Regions from separate parts of the Mesorhizobium sp. WSM4836 genome, predicted to be linked through region 2. Evidence: predicted binding sites of a transcription regulator. Region 2 holds the regulator's gene; each other region holds the start of a gene.
The links. The regulator PhoB, encoded in region 2, activates phosphate uptake and scavenging genes when phosphate is short. The targets are predictions, from matches to a motif close to TGTCATNNANCTGTCAT.
Positions count from the first base shown of each region.

Region 1 (6,185 bases), on a different contig from region 2:
GATCGCCCGCGCGACCATTACGAGTGAGGCAAACGTCTTTGTCGTACGCGTGCGTGGGTTTCCTACTAAGTTAAGGACATTCACCCGCCGGCCCCGATAGTCACCGAGCCGGTGAAGCGCGATGGTCGCCGGTTCGAAGAATGAAATGAGCTTCTCATCTAGAGGTGGAAGCTCGTACCCCGGTTTGAAGCCTGGCTCCTGGGTTCCCAGTCCCGGATTGGACGAACAGATGGAGCCGACCGTCGCGATCTTATCGTAATATGTTACCAGAGCCGATTGCTTAGACACGTCACCCTCCTCTTTTGTGGAAGCTTTAGCGGGAGAAGCGCATTCAACAGCTCTAGGCCGCTCAACGGATTCGCGAACGGACCGCCTGCAGCTCGACGAGCCGCTGATGAGGGCTTGTCTTCAATGCCGATTGGCCTGTGCGAACACCACCGGCCAGGCGTGATCCAAACCCGGCGCGCGCCGTCGTTCCACGTTGCAGGCGCCAAAGACAGCGATACTGCTATCCGTAGATGCCGCCGCGCAAAGAGAGAACAACAAGAGTGGCGCCAACTGCGCAGGAAGAGCCCAGAGAAACGTTTCTGCATTTATTCAACGGCTTTTAACTGAGATTGCGGCGGGACGCCGACCAACCATCACCTTGTCCTCTGCCTGCGGAAGGTACTTCTCTTTTGCCGCTGAGAGCTCGCCGTAGTTCATTAGTTCGAACAGCTCGTCGAGCGTCGCGACTTCACCTTCGATACCGGCAATGCTCTCTTCCTGGATGATGCGGTCGCACACCTGACGCATCGCCAAGATCGCGGCGCGCATGTTGTGGTTGGCCCAGATGACCGTGGAAATACCGAGCGCCCGATAATCGGCGACGGGCGTGCGGTAGTATTTTGTCGGTACGATCACGACAGGCAGTCGGTTCTGCCAGGCTCGCGCGAAAGCGAAAATCTCCTCCGCGTCGGACTTGCAGGAGTGGACCAGGATCGCATCGGCGCCAGCGTCCGCATAGGCGTGCGCTCGTGCAAGCGCCTCCTGCTGAGTGTGTCCGGCGATCAGCGCCTCGGTTCGAGCGACGAGAACGAACTCCGGATCCGGAACTTGGTCCTTGACGGCCTTCAGGCGACCGCAGAACTCGCCGATGTCCGCCAGTGGATGGCGATCGCCTACGAAGGAGTTCATCTTCGGGAACGCCTTGTCTTCGAGGCAAACGCCACTCGCGCCGTGCTGCCGCAACTTGCGAGCGACCAGACGCGCATTGTTGAAATTGCCGAATCCGCTCTCTCCGTCGACGAGGATTGGAATTTCCGCTGCGTCCGCCATCCGTTCCACCACGTCGACCACCTCGGTCCAAGAGGCCTCGTTCGCGTCACGGTAACCGAGGCTGGAGGAGATCGAGAGGCCGGACGCCCAAAGCGCCTTGAAACCTGACCGCTGCGCGATCGCCGCGGAGAGCGCGTCATGAGCTTCCATAAGGAATGACGGTCTGTCACGGATGCAAATGAGGTCACGAAGCGGAGACATGCGTTCGCTTGCATTGCGACCCGGATTCCGCACGTGACGCCCATTTTCGGACGGTATACGCACCCGACGCAGATCTGCCATGCTGCTTTCCTTCCTTCGTCCTCTCGATCGCGACGTCAACCACGAACATGAAATCGGCCCGCAGTTCGTGCCGCCTTTCTAGAAGGAAGCTTCACACTTCGTGCCAACTGCGCAGGAAAGTCTCAGAAAAAGTGTTCGAGATGCTATTCAATGACTTGAATGGTGATGGGAAGAGGAGCCAAGCCGAACAACCCGTGTCGCTCATTCAACAAACCCGGCAGTAGTGTCGGTTGCCGGCCATCTTCCCACGGATGGCAGTTTCCTAGGTGGGAAGCGGAGTTCACGCGTCATCCGACTGCTATCCGCACTTTCCGATGCCCAACGATGTCGTGGCTTCTGCTAGATTTGTTGCGATCAGTCCGGTTGCAGCGACTGCATCCGCATCGGCTGTTCTCGGGCGCCGGCGCCTGTTGCTGATATCAAAGCACGCGCGGCTAAAGCGGAGAAGAAACTTTTAATCTCTGCACCGGTCCATACCAGCCCGCACCTGATGGCATCAAGTATCATGAGGCGGAAGAAGCTCTCGCCGGGAATCCGAGGAATTGTTCTCGTCTTGCTTTATTTGGGTCAGAACAGGAGCTGCTCAAAATTGTACGCTAAGGTCGAACGGAGCATGAACATCATGCCGCCCGTCGGATTGGTGCTGGCAAGCGTGAGCGGCGAGACGTGTTTGAGCAGGTCGTTCGGGATAATCCGATCCGTCGTGCGCAGGTGCGGGTTGCGCGATCAAGATAGACGGTGTTCCAATGGCGCTGACGACAAGATTGAGACCGGAAGCGCTGAATGCCTGGCTCTCGAATGACCGGTCGCGGATTTCGCCGCGCTCGTGGAAGAACACCGCGCGTTTGAGCTTATGCGCTGCTGATGGAGCCAGCTTGGCAGCACCGGCGCAAGGCTGTGCTCGAATACCATTCGATAATGAACAGTGATCACTCGATCCGGTCGAGTTCCCGCAGCGACTTGGCCAACTGGCTTTCCTCGGACAGGCCGAGAGCTTCTTAATGATCGTCGAAGGGACGACGGCGCGCGTCGTGATCGAGGCGGCCAGATGTAGCACGGCATCCCAATGGTCAAGGATCAACGTGGTGTTGATCGGTGCGCCGATGTGGTTCGTCAGCGCCGCGTACGTTTCGCGCTTATCGACAAACGCTCCGCTGCTGCTCTGAACTTGCGCCGGCCTGTCCGTCGTTGCGGCATCGCCGCAGCGACATGCAGGAGAGGCAACGACCTTCTAGCCTTGCCGGTCGAGCATCTCGAGCGTGCGAGGTCGGCCTGGCCGGGAGCAGGCAGTTCAAGCAGAGTTTCGAACATCGCGCGCAGGACCGGGACGATCTCCGGGTCTCATTCCCGGCTGGGCGCAACAGAACGAAGCGGGTGTGCCCTTGCGTTCTTTCATTGAAGGATTCACGCCCTTACAAACTCTGAGCCAAGGCGTTGAGCAACTGGCTGGTGTTGTCGATCGAGAACTGGACACGCTCTCCTGCCCACACGGACTCCGAAAATGAAACCGGCGTGCCCTTCATATCCACGTCGACCTTTTTCTGAAGCAGGATCGGCTGCGTCTCGGCCTGCATCAACTGACGCGCTTCTTCTTTAGTCGGCAGGCGCACAATAAAGTCAGTACGCAGACGAATGTAGTCGGTAACGCCGTAATCGGCTAGAATGCTGCTGACGGTTTGTCCTTCGCGTCTCGCCTTATCGAAGCCCGGAAAGCGGCGAACTGGAAAAAATGCGTTCGAAAAATTGACGGGCTCCTCATCGGCGTATTCGAGGCGAACGATATGGTAGACCTGCTCGTCGAGCGGAAGCCTTAGCGCCTCGGCGACTCGCCGAGGAGCCTCGATCACACGCTCCTTGATCGCTTTGCCAAACGGCTCACGCCCCTGATCGAGGAGGTTTTGGGAAAAGCGGGTTCGCTCGGAGAGCCGGTAGTTCAGGCGCCCGTCGCGAACAAACGTCCCTTTCCCATGCTCGACTTGGACAAGCCCGCGACTCTGGAGCTGAGCGATCGCACGTCGGACGCTATGTCGCCCGACGCCAAAGCGTCCCACCAGTTCCGCTTCCTTGGGAAGCGGCGCCCCTTTGGCAAACCGCCCCGCAGTGATGTCGGCAGCGAGTTCCTCTTCGACGTCTTGCCACTGGCCGTGCATCAGTTTCTTCGGCATTGTCGCTTCATTCCGTTGCTTGTCACGTGCGGTCGACGATCGACCAACATATTCGAATAAGTATAAGCAGCGACGTCTCCGTTGGCAATGTCCGCGGCTGATCCGCAAGCGCGCTGTGTTAGAAAGGCCAAAGCTCGGACGCGCGCTGAAATCTGGGTCCCCTGATCCGCTGATATTCGAATCTCTTTTTGTCATCCGAATGTCGTGAAACTGAGGCATGTTTCGGCTGCCTCACAACAGGCGGCCCGCAGGAAGCGCGACCTCAAGCACCGTCAGCGCTGCACCGCCACCAAGATCCCGGAGAGCCGAATGAACCAGAGCAGATTGAAAGCCAAGAGCTTGGTACTGATTGTAATACTGAGCGCCGGCGTCGCGGCCTTGTCCGGCAACACGCCAGTCTTTGCGCGTGACCTGACGATCGCCGTTCCGAAGAACCCGGATAACCTCGATCCGGCCACCGAGAACTCCAACCCCAATCTGCGGGTGGTGCTTTCTCTTTATGACACGCTTGTCAGATACGACTACCGCAACGACGGTAAGATCGTGCCGGGGCTGGCGACCGAGTGGAAGGCCCTCGATCCGAAGACCCTTGAGTTCAAGCTGAGGCCGGGGGTCGTGTTTCACAACGGCGACACTTTCGACGCCAACGATGTCATCGCGACGTTCTCGGATGTGAGATTGGGGCGCGATAAAAGGGTGCCCACTGAATCCGAGGAGTTTCTCGGCGGCATCGAGAGGATCGAGGCCCTCGACAACATGACGGTCCGGATTCACATCAAGGCTGTTGATCCGATTGCGCTCGATCGCTTCGCCACCTTCCCTGCCCAGATCATTTCCGAAACGGCTTTGAAGCAAGCTCCAAACTACAATGATTTTACGAAGCTCGATGCGGGCTCCGGGCCCTACACGCTTGTCAGCCACGAGGTCGGCGGCGCGACCGCCCTCAAGAGGTTCGATGCCTATTGGGGCGACGCGAAGGCGGCCGCCGATAAGGTAACGTTCGTCACGGTTCCTGAACTGTCTACCCGCGTTGCGGGCCTCCTCGCCGGCCAGTTCGACATGATCACGGAAATCGGCACGGATGAATTTCCGCAGATCGAGGGCAACCCGAACGGTGCGGTCGCCGGCGGGCCGATCGAGACTATTCGAGGCGTCATCTTTGACAGCATCAATAGCCCGATCGCCGATCCGCGCCTCAGGCACGCGATGAACCTCGCCATCGATCGCGAGGCACTGGTGAAAGCCCTCTATGATGGGCGCACAGAAGTGACGCATGGTTGGCAGCTGAAAACCTTCGGCGACATGTATCTGCAGGGCCGTCCGGTGGACGAATATGATCCGGAAAAGGCAAAGCAGCTTCTCAAGGAAGCGGGCTATCACGGCCAGGAGATCGTCTGGCGCACCCAGCACAACTACTACACCAAGCAGGGGGAGACGGCCCAGATCGTACAGTCGATGTGGAAAGCCGTTGGACTGAACGTCAAGCTGGAGTTCAAGGAAAACTGGACGCAGGTGCTCGCCGATACGCCCGACAGAGCGATCATCGATGCATCCTCCGGCGCCTACTATCCCGATCCGCTTGGCCAGTTCTGGCGCCGCCTCGGGCCCGGCGGCTCGTTTGCGAAACAGAAATTCTTCACCGTCTCTCCTGACATGGCAGCGCTGGGGGAGGAATTGTCGACGTCTATCGATACGCCGCATCGGCGGGTGGTCTTTGCCCAGATGCTCGACAAGTTTGAGGAGGATCCGAATACCGCGAACTTCTATACAGCCGCCCATTTCATCGGGGTGCGCAAGGATCGCCTGACCTATAACGCCCTTCCGACGGAATATCTGGATCTCACGACAACAGGCGTGAGCTTCAGATAACATGGACTTGCATCCCCATAGTCAAAGTCGCGCTCATCCCCTGATCTCGGTTCAGCGGCTGAGCGTGGCCTTCGCCGCCGGGCACAGCGGCTCTGCATTGCGCGACATCAGCTTTGATCTGATGGCCGGAGAAATTCTCGGCATCGTCGGAGAAAGCGGATCCGGCAAGAGCGTCATGTGCCGGGCCATTGCAGGCCTGCTGCCGCCGAGCGCCAAAATCAAAGGACAGATGAATTTCGAAGGGCGGCCGTACCCCCTGTCGGACCGGCGATTGCTGGCTGGCCTCAGGGGACATGGCATTGCCATGATATTCCAGGATCCGATGAGTGCACTCGATCCCCTGATGACGGTTAGGCGGCACCTTGCGCTACGGACCCTTGGTGATCCGGGCCCACTGCTGACGACGGCCGGTTTTGTCGACCCCGGAAAGATTCTCGATTCCTACCCGCATCAAATGTCTGGTGGACAATGCCAGCGGGTGGCGATCGCCTGCGCTCTCGCGCGTGAACCCCGGTTGCTCATCGCCGATGAACCGACCACGGCGCTTGATGT
Region 1 is NZ_JBVVQF010000023.1:35,465-41,649, reverse strand. Features, by position in the region: gene AC0L2P_RS24245 (DUF6002 family protein) at 1-288, opposite strand, end outside; gene aepX (phosphoenolpyruvate mutase) at 598-1,518, opposite strand; gene AC0L2P_RS24235 (Tn3 family transposase) at 2,183-2,692, opposite strand; gene phnF (phosphonate metabolism transcriptional regulator PhnF) at 3,012-3,764, opposite strand; gene AC0L2P_RS24225 (ABC transporter substrate-binding protein) at 4,074-5,633, shown strand; gene AC0L2P_RS24220 (ATP-binding cassette domain-containing protein) at 5,635-6,185, shown strand, end outside.
Region 1: phnF (phosphonate metabolism transcriptional regulator PhnF) is a predicted target of PhoB. The motif match lies at 3,954-3,970, and genes of this name have one in related genera.

Region 2 (6,185 bases):
GCGTTGCGTGAGGCCGGTGCCGCGATCGGCGCGCCGCGCTGGGTGGTGATCCGTTCGGTCGCCTATCGCGCTGCGTTGTCCGGCATCGTCACCGGTATATTGCTGGCGATAGCACGCATTTCCGGCGAGACGGCGCCGCTGCTCTTCACCGCACTCAACAACCAGTTCTGGAGCAGCAATGTCAACGCGCCGATGGCCAGCCTGCCGGTGACCATTTTCCAGTTCGCTCTCAGCCCTTACGAGGAATGGCAGCAACTGGCGTGGACCGGCGCACTCATAATCACCCTGACGGTTCTTGGCTTGAGCATCCTCGCCCGCAGCCTTACCGGACGCAGAGAGGACAGATGACACAGATGTTGTCCCCAGACATGACGATGACCGAAACGGTCGCCGAGAAGACGAAGATCGAGGTCAAGAACCTCAACTTCTACTACGGTCAGAGCAAGGCGCTGAAGGACATCAGCCTGTCGCTGCCCGAGCGCAGCGTCACGGCCTTCATTGGGCCTTCGGGCTGCGGGAAATCGACGCTGCTGCGTGTGTTCAATCGCATCTATGAGCTCTACCCGAAACAGGCCGCCGAGGGCCAGGTGCTGCTCGACGGCAAGAACATTCTCGACCGATCGCAGGATCTCAATCTGCTGCGGACCAAGATCGGCATGGTGTTCCAGAAGCCGACGCCGTTCCCGATGTCGATCTACGAGAACATCGCCTTCGGCGTCAGGCTCTACGAGAATCTCGGCAAGTCCGAGATGGACGGCCGCGTCGAACAGGCGTTGAAGCGCGCCGCGCTGTGGAGCGAGGTCAAGGACAAGCTCAACGCCAGCGGCTTGAGCCTTTCCGGCGGCCAGCAGCAGCGGCTCTGCATCGCCCGCACCGTGGCCGTGAAGCCGGAAGTCATTCTGCTCGACGAACCGGCTTCGGCCCTCGACCCGTTGTCGACGGCCAAGATCGAGGAACTGATCGACGAATTGCAAGCCGACTACACGATCGTCATCGTCACCCACAACATGCAGCAGGCGGCGCGCGTGTCGCGCCAGACCGCCTTTATGTATCTGGGCGAACTGGTCGAGTTCGACCGGACCGAGAAGATCTTCACGTCGCCCCGCGAGAAGCGCACGCAGGATTACATCACCGGCCGCTTCGGCTGAGCCGTTTCAATCATGCATATGGGGACAGGACCATGGGCGAACACACAGTCGCTTCTTTCGACGAGGATCTCGGGCAGATCAGCAAGCTGATCCGCGACATGGCCGACCTCGCCGGTTCGATGGTCGGCGGGGCGACCAAGGCGCTGTTGAATTCCGACAACGTGCTGGCGCAACGCGTCGTTTCCGACGACGCCATCATGGATGCGCGTCAACGCGAACTGGACGACCGCGCCATCACCCTGATCGCCAAACGCCAGCCGATGGCCCACGATCTTCGCCATGTGATCGGAGCGATCCGCATGGCCGGCGACCTTGAACGCATCGGCGACCTTGCCAAGAATATCGCCAAGCGTGTGAGTGCGGTCGGCCTCAGCGTCACGCCGCGCGACCTGTCGCATTCCATCGATGCGATGGCGCAGCTGGTGCTCATCCAGGTGCAGGGCGTCATCGAGGAATATGCCGCAGGCGATGCGGCCGCGTTGGCCAAGCTACGCGCCGCCGACGAGCGCATCGACGTCAAATACACGTCCGTGTTCCGCGAGCTGTTGACCTACATGATGGAAGATCCCCGCAACATCACCGCTTGCACGCACCTGCTGTTCTGCGCCAAGAATCTGGAGCGGATTGGCGATCATGTCACCAACATCGCCGAAAATGCGTATTACGTGCTGACAGGCGAGCAATTGCCGGTCAATCGTCCGAAGCAGGACGAAACGACAATATCCGCACCGGTGACGTGATGGGGGTGCCCAACCGATGATCGCACCACGCATAATGGTGGTGGAGGACGAGGAGCCGTTGGGTGTGCTGCTCCGCTACAACCTCGAATCCGAAGGCTACCAGGTCGAGGTGGTGACACGCGGCGACGAAGCCGAGATCCGTTTGCAGGAGAATGTGCCCGATCTTCTGGTGCTCGACTGGATGATACCAGCGGTTTCCGGCATCGAGCTCTGCCGCCGGTTGCGGGTGCGCCCCGAAACCGAGCGGCTGCCGATCATCATGCTGACCGCGCGCGGCGAGGAGAGCGACCGGGTGCGCGGCCTTTCGACCGGCGCCGACGACTATCTGGTCAAACCGTTTTCGACACCGGAATTCATGGCCAGGGTCAAGGCGCTGCTGCGGCGCGCCAAGCCGGAAGTGTTGTCCAGCGTGCTGAAGGTCGGCGACATCGTGCTCGATCGGGAATCGCACAGGGTCTATCGCAAGAAGAGCGAGATCAGGCTCGGGCCGACCGAATTCCGGCTACTCGAATTTATGATGCGGCATCCGGGCCGCGTCTTCTCGCGTAGCCAGTTGCTCGATAATGTCTGGGGCGAGACGATCTATATCGACGAACGCACCGTCGACGTGCATGTCGGGCGGCTGCGCAAGGCCGTCAACAACGGCCGCATGCCCGATGTCATCCGCACCATCCGCGGTGCAGGTTATGCGATCAGGGAAGATTGACCCGCCGGGTCAGGCTACGTTCTTTCTCATGCCGGGCCTCATTTGCGCGCCCGGCGCGAAAATCTCCTGGTCGACAAAGCTTAACGCCCGCATGGCACAACCTTGGCGGATCAGCGGCAATTCGTTCGGCTCGGTATCGAAGGAGATCGAAGCCGAATGCTGGCCGCCGGCGGTCTGGGCGATTGCCTTGCGCAAGGCCGGCTCGATCAGATCGAAAGCGGCGGCACTGGCGCCGACCATCGCGACCGGCGCCGGATCGATCAGCGCGAACAGCGAGCCGAGACCGAAACCCAGCGCTTCGCCGGCCTTGCGGTAGGCCTCGCGTTCCGGCCCATCCTTCTCGCGCGCCCGGGCCGCCAGCGTGCGCATGTCGGCGTCGCTGACGTCGGCGACCGGTTCGCTGTCTTCGCTCATCTGCCTGGCGTTGCGCCAGATGGCGTAGTTGCCGGCATAGGCCTCGATGCAGCCGCGCCGCCCGCACCGGCAGAGCGCGCCGCCCGGACGATGGATCATGTGGCCAAACTCGCCGCCCGAGGAATGCGTGCCGGTGAACAGGTCGCCCTTGAGCACCAGCCCCATGCCGATGCCGTGCGAAAGCAGGATGGCGATGAAGTCGTCGCGATAGCGATCCGGATCGCGCCAGCGCAAAGCCACCGCCATCATATTGCAGTCGTTCTCCACCGTGGCCGGGATGCCGAATTCATCTTCCAGCATGTCGGCAAAGGCGATGTCGGTCTGCGGCGTGATCGGCGACCACAGCATGGCGCGTGCAGGGGAGTCGGTAATGCCCTGGATAGCCAGGGCAATGCGGGCGACACTGCGGACGTCAAGGTCTGGATCCTTCAGCCGGCGCCGGACGATGGCCATGCATTCGCGGATCAGCTCGTCGCGCGCCATCGTCAGCGTATCCAGCCGGCGCTGTTCCTCGGCGACCACCTGTCCCGCATAGTCGATGATGGCGGCCGACAGGAAATTTAGCGACAACACCACGGTAAGTACCGCCGCAGCTTCCGGGTTGAGGGCGAGGCCGACCTGCGGGCGACCGCGTTTCAACGAAACGGACTCGCTTGCCTTGCTCTCGGCAAGGATGCCTTCCCGTATCAGGTCGGAGGAGATCGCCGATATGGTCGAATGGCTGAGGCCGGTGGTTGCGGCGATCCCCGTACGCGATGGCTGGCCGGCCCGGCGCACCGCCGAGATCACCATCGCCCGGTTGCGCCGGCGCAAATCGTCATGGCGGATTCCGACCGACATCGTTTGCTTTCCTCCCGGTTGCCGCGGCCGCTCATGAACCGGAAGCCGTCGGTAATGTCCGACAAACAGCGTCAGATGGAGACAACAATGTCAGATGCAGGTGGCGCTGTCATCGTTTATTCCGACACTCGAAAAAATTCGTAGGATCACAAAATCCATCAGAAATCGATGTTGACAGCAGCCGGAGATCGAGCCTTTGTGCCGGCCTTCTGGTCAGTTTGGATCGCGCCATTCGTGGCGCAGGGAGAAGATGATGAAGAAATTTGCCACCGCCATTCTGGCGGGCGTCGCCATGACGCTGACGCTCGCGTCGGTCGCACAGGCCAAGGACAAGGTCATCGGCGTTTCCTGGTCGAAGTTCCAGGAAGAGCGCCGGAAGACCGACGAAGCCGCGATGAAGGCGGCCATCAAGGCCGCCGGCGACAAATATATCTCCGCCGACGCACAGTCCAACCCCGGCAAGCAGCTCACCGACGTCCAGAGCCTGATTTCGCAGGGCGCCAACGCACTGATCATCCAGGCGCAGGACGCCTCGGCCATCGGCCCGGCCGTGCAGAAGGCGCTGGACCAAGGCATTCCGGTCGTCGGCTACGACCGGCTGATCGAGAACAAGGACGTCTTCTACCTGACCTTCGACGACAAGGAGGTCGGCCGCATGCAGGCCCGCGAAGTGTACAAGGTGAAGCCGGAAGGCAATTACGTCTTCATCAAGGGCTCGGGCGCCGATCCGAATGCCGATGTCCTGTATGCCGGCTCGATGGAGGTGCTGAAGAACGCCATCGATAGCGGCAAGATCAAGAATATCGGCGAGGCCTATACCGATGGCTGGCTGCCGGCCAATGCCCGGAAGAACATGGAACAGTTCCTGACCGCGAACGACAACAAGGTCGATGCGGTGGTCGCCGCCAATGACGGCACCGCCGCCGGCGTCGTCGCCGCGCTGACGGCCCAAGGGCTGGCTGGCTCCGTTCCGGTTTCTGGCCAGGATGGCGACCAGGCCGCGCTGAACCGCATCGCGCTCGGCACACAGACCGTGTCGGTGTGGAAGGACGCACGCGAGCTCGGCAAGAACGCCGCCGAGATCGCCGCTCAACTGGCCGATGGCAAGCAGATGACCGACATTGCCGGCGTGAAGGATTTCACCACGCCCGCCGGCAATATCGTCAAGTCGCTGTTGCTGATTCCGGTCGCCATCACCAAGGACAATCTCAACGTCGTCATCGACGCCGGCTGGATCAACAAGGAAGAGGTCTGCGCCGGCGTCGCGGCGGGCGCTGTTCCGGTCTGCGACTGATCCGACGGTGCTCAGCAAGTGCCCGCCCGGCGCCATTCCGGAGCTGGGCGCCCCTGAAGATCGCCGCTGGGATGTATTAGCCGGCTAATCATTGGCGGCGTAAATGTACCAGCCGTGACCACTGCTTTTGGCTTCGCCATTGTATTGGCGTCGGCAGTTGCCCATAAAAGATGTCGAACCTTCGTGAGACGTTATCAGCAATTGAAGAAGCTTTTTCCGACCGTCGCTTTTATCGCCGTCGCGCTGATCAGCCTGACGATGGCGGGCTTTGCCTATTTTGCCACCCAGGAAGCGGCCCGCATAAAATTCGAGGCGACGGCCGATGACGCGCTTAACCGGATCGAAAGCCGCATCGACCTGGACCTGTCGCTGCTGCGCTCAACCCGGGCGCTGTTCGACGCACGCAATGGCGGTATCTCGCAAGGCGAGTTCAAGGCTTTCTTCAACGCGCTCGACATCGACAATAATTTCGCCGGCCTGCGCGGTATCGGCTTCCTCCGCCTGGTGAAAACCGGCAACGAGGCGGCGGTCTCGCGCGACATCCTGAGCGATCACGGCGCAAGCTATCCGATCTATCCCGACACGAACTTGCCGTGGCGTACGCCCATCGTGCTGTTCGAGCCGCTGGATCCGTCCAATAAATCCAGCATCGGCTATGATATGTTCACCGGGCCGGCGCGGCGCGAGGCGATCGAAAAGGCGATGGCCGACGACCAGCAGCATGCCAGCGGGCTCGTTCAGCTTGGCAAGGATACGGGTGCCGCGCAGACTTTTACCGGCTTCCTCGTCTTCGTCCGGCTCAATGTCGAAACCGCGCCGGACGCCGTAAACGCGTCGAGATCCTCGACTGCCGGCTTTCTTTATGCGGCCTTCCGCGCCCGTGACCTGTTCCAGGCTGCGCTCAGCCGGGCACCATTGCTGCCGGTCAACACTGAGATCTATGACGGGATGGTCGACAGCGACAACCTGCTGTTCCAGTCGGAAACGCCGCCTGTTTCGAGCCTCGGCGACAGGCTGCTGGTCACCCGCAAGATCACCGTTGC
Region 2 is NZ_JBVVQF010000028.1:60,891-67,075, forward strand. Features, by position in the region: gene pstA (phosphate ABC transporter permease PstA) at 1-348, shown strand, start outside; gene pstB (phosphate ABC transporter ATP-binding protein PstB) at 345-1,148, shown strand; gene phoU (phosphate signaling complex protein PhoU) at 1,181-1,888, shown strand; gene phoB (phosphate regulon transcriptional regulator PhoB) at 1,905-2,594, shown strand; gene AC0L2P_RS27230 (ROK family protein) at 2,604-3,848, opposite strand; gene xylF (D-xylose ABC transporter substrate-binding protein) at 4,102-5,142, shown strand; gene AC0L2P_RS27240 (CHASE domain-containing protein) at 5,344-6,185, shown strand, end outside.

Region 3 (6,185 bases), on a different contig from region 2:
CGGCGAGCCCGTCGCGTTTTTCGCCATTCCTGCGGGGCATCATCTCAAAATCCTGTGTCGGCTTCGAAACTCTTCCACGGGAGGAACGGTTCCCGCATTGTAGTGTCCCGGCAAGCAAAGCCGTCGGTTACGGTAAAGTTTGAATTAAAATCGAAAAGGTCTGCGCGGCCCGCCATCAAGCCGCGGCAGCGGCTGCAGTAGCGCTTGCCCCTTGATTTTTGGCCGCTAAACCTCGATATCGGGCGCAAATCCACACCATTCGAAAATGACGGGAAACGGCGATGAGCGACCAGGCAAAAGATGAACGCGCGCCCGATGAAGCTGAGAAAACCGAGGCTGCCGCGGAGCCAAGGGAAGGCGGCGTCGACGGCGACTATGAAGCGCTTGTGCGGCTTCTGAAGGAAAACGAGGAGCTGAAGGATCGCGCGCTGCGCGTCGCGGCCGACATGGAGAATTTGCGCCGCCGTACCGCCCGCGACGTTCACGACGCGCGCGCCTATGCGGTTGCCAACTTTGCCCGCGACATGCTGTCGGTGTCAGACAATCTGCGCCGTGCTCTGGATGCCATCCCGGAGGAGGCCAAGGCGTCGGGCGATGCCGGTTTCAAGGCGCTGATCGACGGCGTCGAGATTACCGAGCGCGCCATGCTGTCGGCGCTGGAGCGCCACGGCGTGAAAAAGCTCGAGCCCGAGGGCGAGAAGTTCGATCCGAACTTCCACCAGGCGATGTTCGAGGTGCCCAATCCCGACGTGCCGGCCAACACGGTCGTGCAGGTCGTGCAGCCCGGCTATTCGATCGGCGAGCGCGTGCTGCGGCCGGCCATGGTCGGTATCGCCAAGGGCGGCCCCAAGCATGTGGCAAGCGAAGCGCCGGTCGAGCCGGGGCCGGTGAACGAGCAGGCCGAGAAGGATGCGTAAGTTAGGGGAGTAGGGGAATAAGGCAGTACGGGAGTAGGGCAGTACGGGAGTAGGGCAGTACGGGAGTAGGGCAGTACGGGAGTAGGGAATAGCGCTGCGTCGGGTCAAGTAGAGCAAATGCCTACTACTCCCTACTGCCCTATACTGCCTTATTCCCCTACTGCCCTGCTCACGCCGCAAACCGCTGGGCTTCCCCGCCATAATAATTGACGTAGCGGGCGCCGATCTCCTTGACCGGCATCACCACGAACACGTCGACCGTCGAGAATTCACGATCGATGACGCAACCGTCGCCGATGCGTGCGCCGACGCGCAGATAGCCCTTGACCAGCGGCGGCATCGCGGCGATCGCCGCCTTGGCATTGACGGCCTCGATCGGCATCAGATCCATGGAACAATAGCGTCCGGCGACGGCACGCACGTCCCAGGATGAATTCGTCCGGCAGTGGTGGGCAAGATAGGTCAGCGCCTCGGCATGAGCCGCCGGCACGGTGCCGTGGAACGACGCGCAGCCGGTCATCACGCCGATGCCGTAATGGTTGATATAGGCCCAGATGCCTTGCCACAATGCCTCGATGGTGCGCTTCGAGCGGTATTCGGGCAGAACGCAGGAGCGGCCAAGCTCGAGGAAGCGCTGGCCGGGATGCCGCGCGATCAACTTGGTCAGCTCGAATTCGCCTTCGGAATAAAAGCCGCCGGCGGCCGCGGCAATCTCCTGCCGCAGCAGGCGGTAGGTGCCGACGATGCGGCGATGCTCGGGATCGGAAAGCGAAGTGTCGAAGACCAGCAGATGGTCGCAGAGGGGATCGAAGCGATCGGCATCGCGGCGGTCCTGCATCTGGAACAGGTCCTTCCTGGCACCAAGCTCGTCGTAGAACACCCGGTAGCGCACTTCCTGCGCGGCAGCGATCTCGGCCTCGTTGCGGGCGAGCCGCACTTCGAGATTGCCGATGCGGCCGAGCGATGCGCCTTTTATGACGGCATCGGCGTTCCGGCCGACGAGCAAAGGCCCGCTGGCGTTCGGCCGAGCATCACATTCCGGCATGACTGTATGCACGAGTGATTCTCCTTCGAGCCATCCCTCTTGGCACGGGGATACGGTGTAGGTGCAACAGGATTGTGACAGTACCGTGATACGGCTCTGCGGGCAATACTTCGTCGGCTGGGTAATCTAGCAACCGTCTATGTTGTGCCTCAGGCGGCCACTTGGCCCTCGACCGCATGAACCAGGGCATCGGGGTCGAGCGGCTTGGTGACGAAGCCGCTGGCACCGTGAGCGAGCACGGCGTGGCGGGTCTTTTCCTGGCTGTCGGCCGACAGCACCATGATCGGCACCGGCGGCACCGCGGTCTCTTCCTCATGGCGGCGGATGGCGGCGATGGCGTCGAGACCGTCCATGACAGGCATATGCAAGTCCATCAGCACCACGTCGTAGCGGTGCTTGTGGCCGGTGCTGATGACCGCCTCGACGGCGGCCTTGCCGTTGCCGACCACTTTCACGCGATGCCCGGCCTTCAGCAGTGTGGTGCGGGCCAGCATGGCGTTGATGTCGTTGTCCTCGGCGATCAGCACCGACAGGCCTTGCTGGCGGGCGCCAATGGCGTGCCCAACCTGTGCGCCGCGCTTTTGCGGTTGTGGCTCGGCCATGACCGGTGAATGGTTGGTCAAAAGCACGCGCAGCAATGTCTCGCCGCGCACCGGCCTCGCCAGGAAGGTGGCGTAGCCGTTGGCACGGAACTCGCCAAGCATGCCGCGGTCGGTCGGCGCGATCAGCGTCACCGCCTCGCAATCGGCAAATCCGCTCTGGCGCAGGCGCCTGAGCAGCCTGCCGTCGCTTTGCTCCATGGCAGCATCGATCAGCAGCACATCGCAGCCCTCGGCGAAAGGGGTGGCCTGTGCGGCGGCGGTGGCCAGATCGACCGTGCCGCCATTGGCGCGAATGGTGCGGGCGATGGCTTCGGCCTCGACCAGATTCTTCGACACGATCACCGCATGCCGGCCCGACAGCGCGTCCTGGCGGATCTGCGTCGCCTCGACGGCGGAAATGGCGGGGATATCGAAGACGAATTCGGACCCTTGGCCAAGCCGGCTCGACACAGAGATAGTGCCGCCCATGGCGGTCACCAGGCGCTTGGAAATGGCAAGACCGAGGCCGGCGCCGCCATGCGCACGGGTCGAGGTGCCGTCAGCCTGCTCGAAGTCCTCGAAGATGCGCTCCATGTCCTCCTCGTGCAGACCGGGGCCGGTGTCGGTGATGGTGAAGCGGATGCGGTCGGTGGTTTCGGTGCGGACGCGGGCGATGCTTGCCAGGACGCCGCCGCTGTCGGTGAACTTGACGGCGTTGCCGATGAGGTTGAGCAGCACCTGCCTGACCCTGCCGGGGTCGGCGGTGATCAGCTGCGGCACGTTGGGTTCGACATGACAGCCGAGGCCGATATCCTTGGCAAAAGCCCGCGCCGCCAAAAGCTCGATGACATTGTCGGCGATCTCGCGCACCGACATCGGCTGCGGTTCGGGATCGAAGCGGCCGGCCTCGATCTTGGAGTAGTCGAGCAGGTCCTCGATGAGCGCCAGCAGTGCGCTGGCCGAGGTCGAGATGGCGCCGACATAGGTCCGCTGCTCGGGCGAAAGGCTGGTGTCGGCGAGAAGCCGGGCCATGCCCATGATGCCGTTCATCGGCGTGCGGATCTCGTGGCTGACGGTGGCGAGGAAGCGCGATTTGGCCTGGCTCGCATATTCGGCCCGCTCGCGGGCGGTGATCAGCGAGGATTCGGCGCGCTTGCGGGCGGTGATGTCGCGGGCGATCGCGCGATGCGAGACGGCGCCGCTGTCCTTGTCGCGCACCGACAGCTCGATCCAAGAGAACCAGCGTGGGCCGTCCGGCGTGCGAATGGCGACATCGGTGGAACTCAGGCATTCATGGTCGGAAAACGCGGCGTCCGGGACGATGCCGACATCGATGCCTAGTTCGGCCAAGGTCTTGCCGGCAAGGTCGCGCTGGTCGGTTTCGACAAGATCGGCGAAAACCTTGTTGGCGTAGACGATGTGGCCGTCGCGGTCGCGGTGGACGACGAGATCGCCGAGTGCATCGATCAGACCGTGAAAGCGCTCCTCGCTCTCCTGCATCTCCCACATGCGGTCGGCCAGCGTCTCGATTTCGGCGCGGCTGCGGGCGGTGGTCGCGTCGAGCAAAGCCACCGCGCGGCGCTCGGTGCGCCTGTTGCGCAGATGCATGGCGAGCCCGGCCACGGCTGTCACCAAAAGGCCGACGGTGATGAAGATCGGCGCTCCGGTCAGATGCGAAAGGCCTGCCAGCACGACGATGGCGACCAGCGTCAGGAAGGGCAGGCCTTCCCGCTTGGCGGCCGGCAGTTCCGGCGCCAGCGGCGGCGCGGCGACAATCTGCCGTCCTGGCGCCTCGGGGGCCGTCCCGTCGGCCCGTTCGGCTGGTTCCGCCGCTCTGATGCCGGGTTCCGCAATCATACGGAATTCCTGCCAGACAGAGCTTATCGAAGGTTGTGGTTGATCGTTCGAATTTTAGCGGTCGCGCTCTTTTTTGTCCCTTTGGAGGCTCACATATCCACGACCACGCGGCCGCGGATCTTGCCCTCGACGATGTCGTGCGCGGCGCCGATGATGCCGTCGAAGCCAATGCTCGTCGACAGGCTGGCAAGCTTTGCGAGATCGAGATCGGCGCCGATGCGGCGCCATGCCTCGAGGCGGATCGCCTTGGGCGCCATCACCGAGTCGATGCCGAGCAGCGAGACGCCGCGCAGGATGAAGGGGGCGACGCTTGCCGGCAGGTCCATGGCGCCGGCGAGGCCGCAAGCGGCAACGGCGCCGCCATAGGAGGTCATCGACAGAACGTTGGCCAGCGTGTGACTGCCGACAGCATCGACGCCGCCGGCCCAGCGTTCCTTGGCGAGCGGTTTTGCCGGCTGGGCAAGCTCGTCGCGTGAAATCACTTCCGCGGCGCCAAGATCCATCAGATAGGGGCTTTCGGCAGCGCGGCCGGTCGAGGCGATGACATGATAGCCGAGGCTGGACAGGATTGAGACCGCGACCGAGCCGACGCCACCGGCAGCGCCCGTCACCACCACAGGGCCGCGATCGGGCACGATGCCGTGGCGCTCCAGCGCGATGACGCAAAGCATGGCGGTGTAGCCGGCGGTGCCGACCGCCATCGCATCATGCGGGCTCATTCCGTCCGGCAGCGGCACCAGCCAGTCGCCTTTGACGCGGGCGCGTCCGGCAAAGGCGCCGAAATGCGTCTCGCCGACGCCCCAGCCGTTCAATATGACCTTGTCACCCTTGCGCCAGTCGGGATTGGAAGACGAGATGACGGTGCCGGCGAAATCAATGCCGGGCACCAGCGGCCAGCGGCGGATTACCGGCGCCTTGCCGGTAATCGCAAGGCCGTCCTTGTAGTTCACCGTCGTCGCCTCCACCGCGACGGTGACGTCGCCCTCCATCAGATCTGCCTCGGTAAGCTCGGTCACCGCGACCGACTGGTTTTTCTCGGCGTCGCGCGAAACGAGGATGGCTTTGAAAGTTTCGGGCATTTTTTCTCCTCGGGCTTGCAGATAGGAATGTGCGGCGCCAGGCGAGTGAGGTCAATCGCTCGAGGTTCCGCGCCGCCAACCAATGAGCTCATCGAAGACGACCAGCACGGCACCGACCGAAATGAAGGCGTCGGCCAGGTTGAAGACGGCGAAGGACCAGACCGGCGTATGGAACAGGACATAGTCGATGACATGGCCATAGGCAGCGCGGTCGATCAGGTTGCCGAGCGCGCCGCCGACGATCAGTGCGAAGCCGATGCGGGCAAGCAGGTGGCCGGGCGGCGTGCGGGCCGCAAGATAGAGCACGAAAGCGACCACCAGAACCGCCACGACTACCAGGCCGGTGTCGCCGAAGGACGAAAACAGCGAGAACGCGATGCCGGTATTGTAGGTGCGGTACAGCGCCAGGAACGGCAGCAGGTCGAGCCGTTCCTGAAAGGCAAGGCCGGTTTCGACCAGATATTTCAGCCACTGGTCGAGCGCTATCGCGGCGAGGACCAGAAGAGCATACGGCCTCCAGGACTTCATGGTTTGCAGTTTCACGGTTTCGGATGTCACGATCTGGCGTCCTCCGGGCCGAGCTTCAGCGCGCCACGCCGGATCTCGAACAGCATGACGCCGGTGGCCACCGCAAGGTTGAGCGAATCGGCGCGGCCGGCCTGCGGTATCCGCAGCAGCTTGTCGCAGCTTGCGGCAAGCTCGTCAG
Region 3 is NZ_JBVVQF010000013.1:176,242-182,426, reverse strand. Features, by position in the region: gene AC0L2P_RS17405 (hypothetical protein) at 1-43, opposite strand, end outside; gene grpE (nucleotide exchange factor GrpE) at 282-917, shown strand; gene olsB (l-ornithine N(alpha)-acyltransferase) at 1,087-1,962, opposite strand; gene AC0L2P_RS17390 (response regulator) at 2,112-4,400, opposite strand; gene acuI (acrylyl-CoA reductase (NADPH)) at 4,490-5,479, opposite strand; gene lspA (signal peptidase II) at 5,531-6,007, opposite strand; gene AC0L2P_RS17375 (TrmH family RNA methyltransferase) at 6,034-6,185, opposite strand, start outside.
Region 3: olsB (l-ornithine N(alpha)-acyltransferase) is a predicted target of PhoB. The motif match lies at 2,026-2,042, and genes of this name have one in related genera.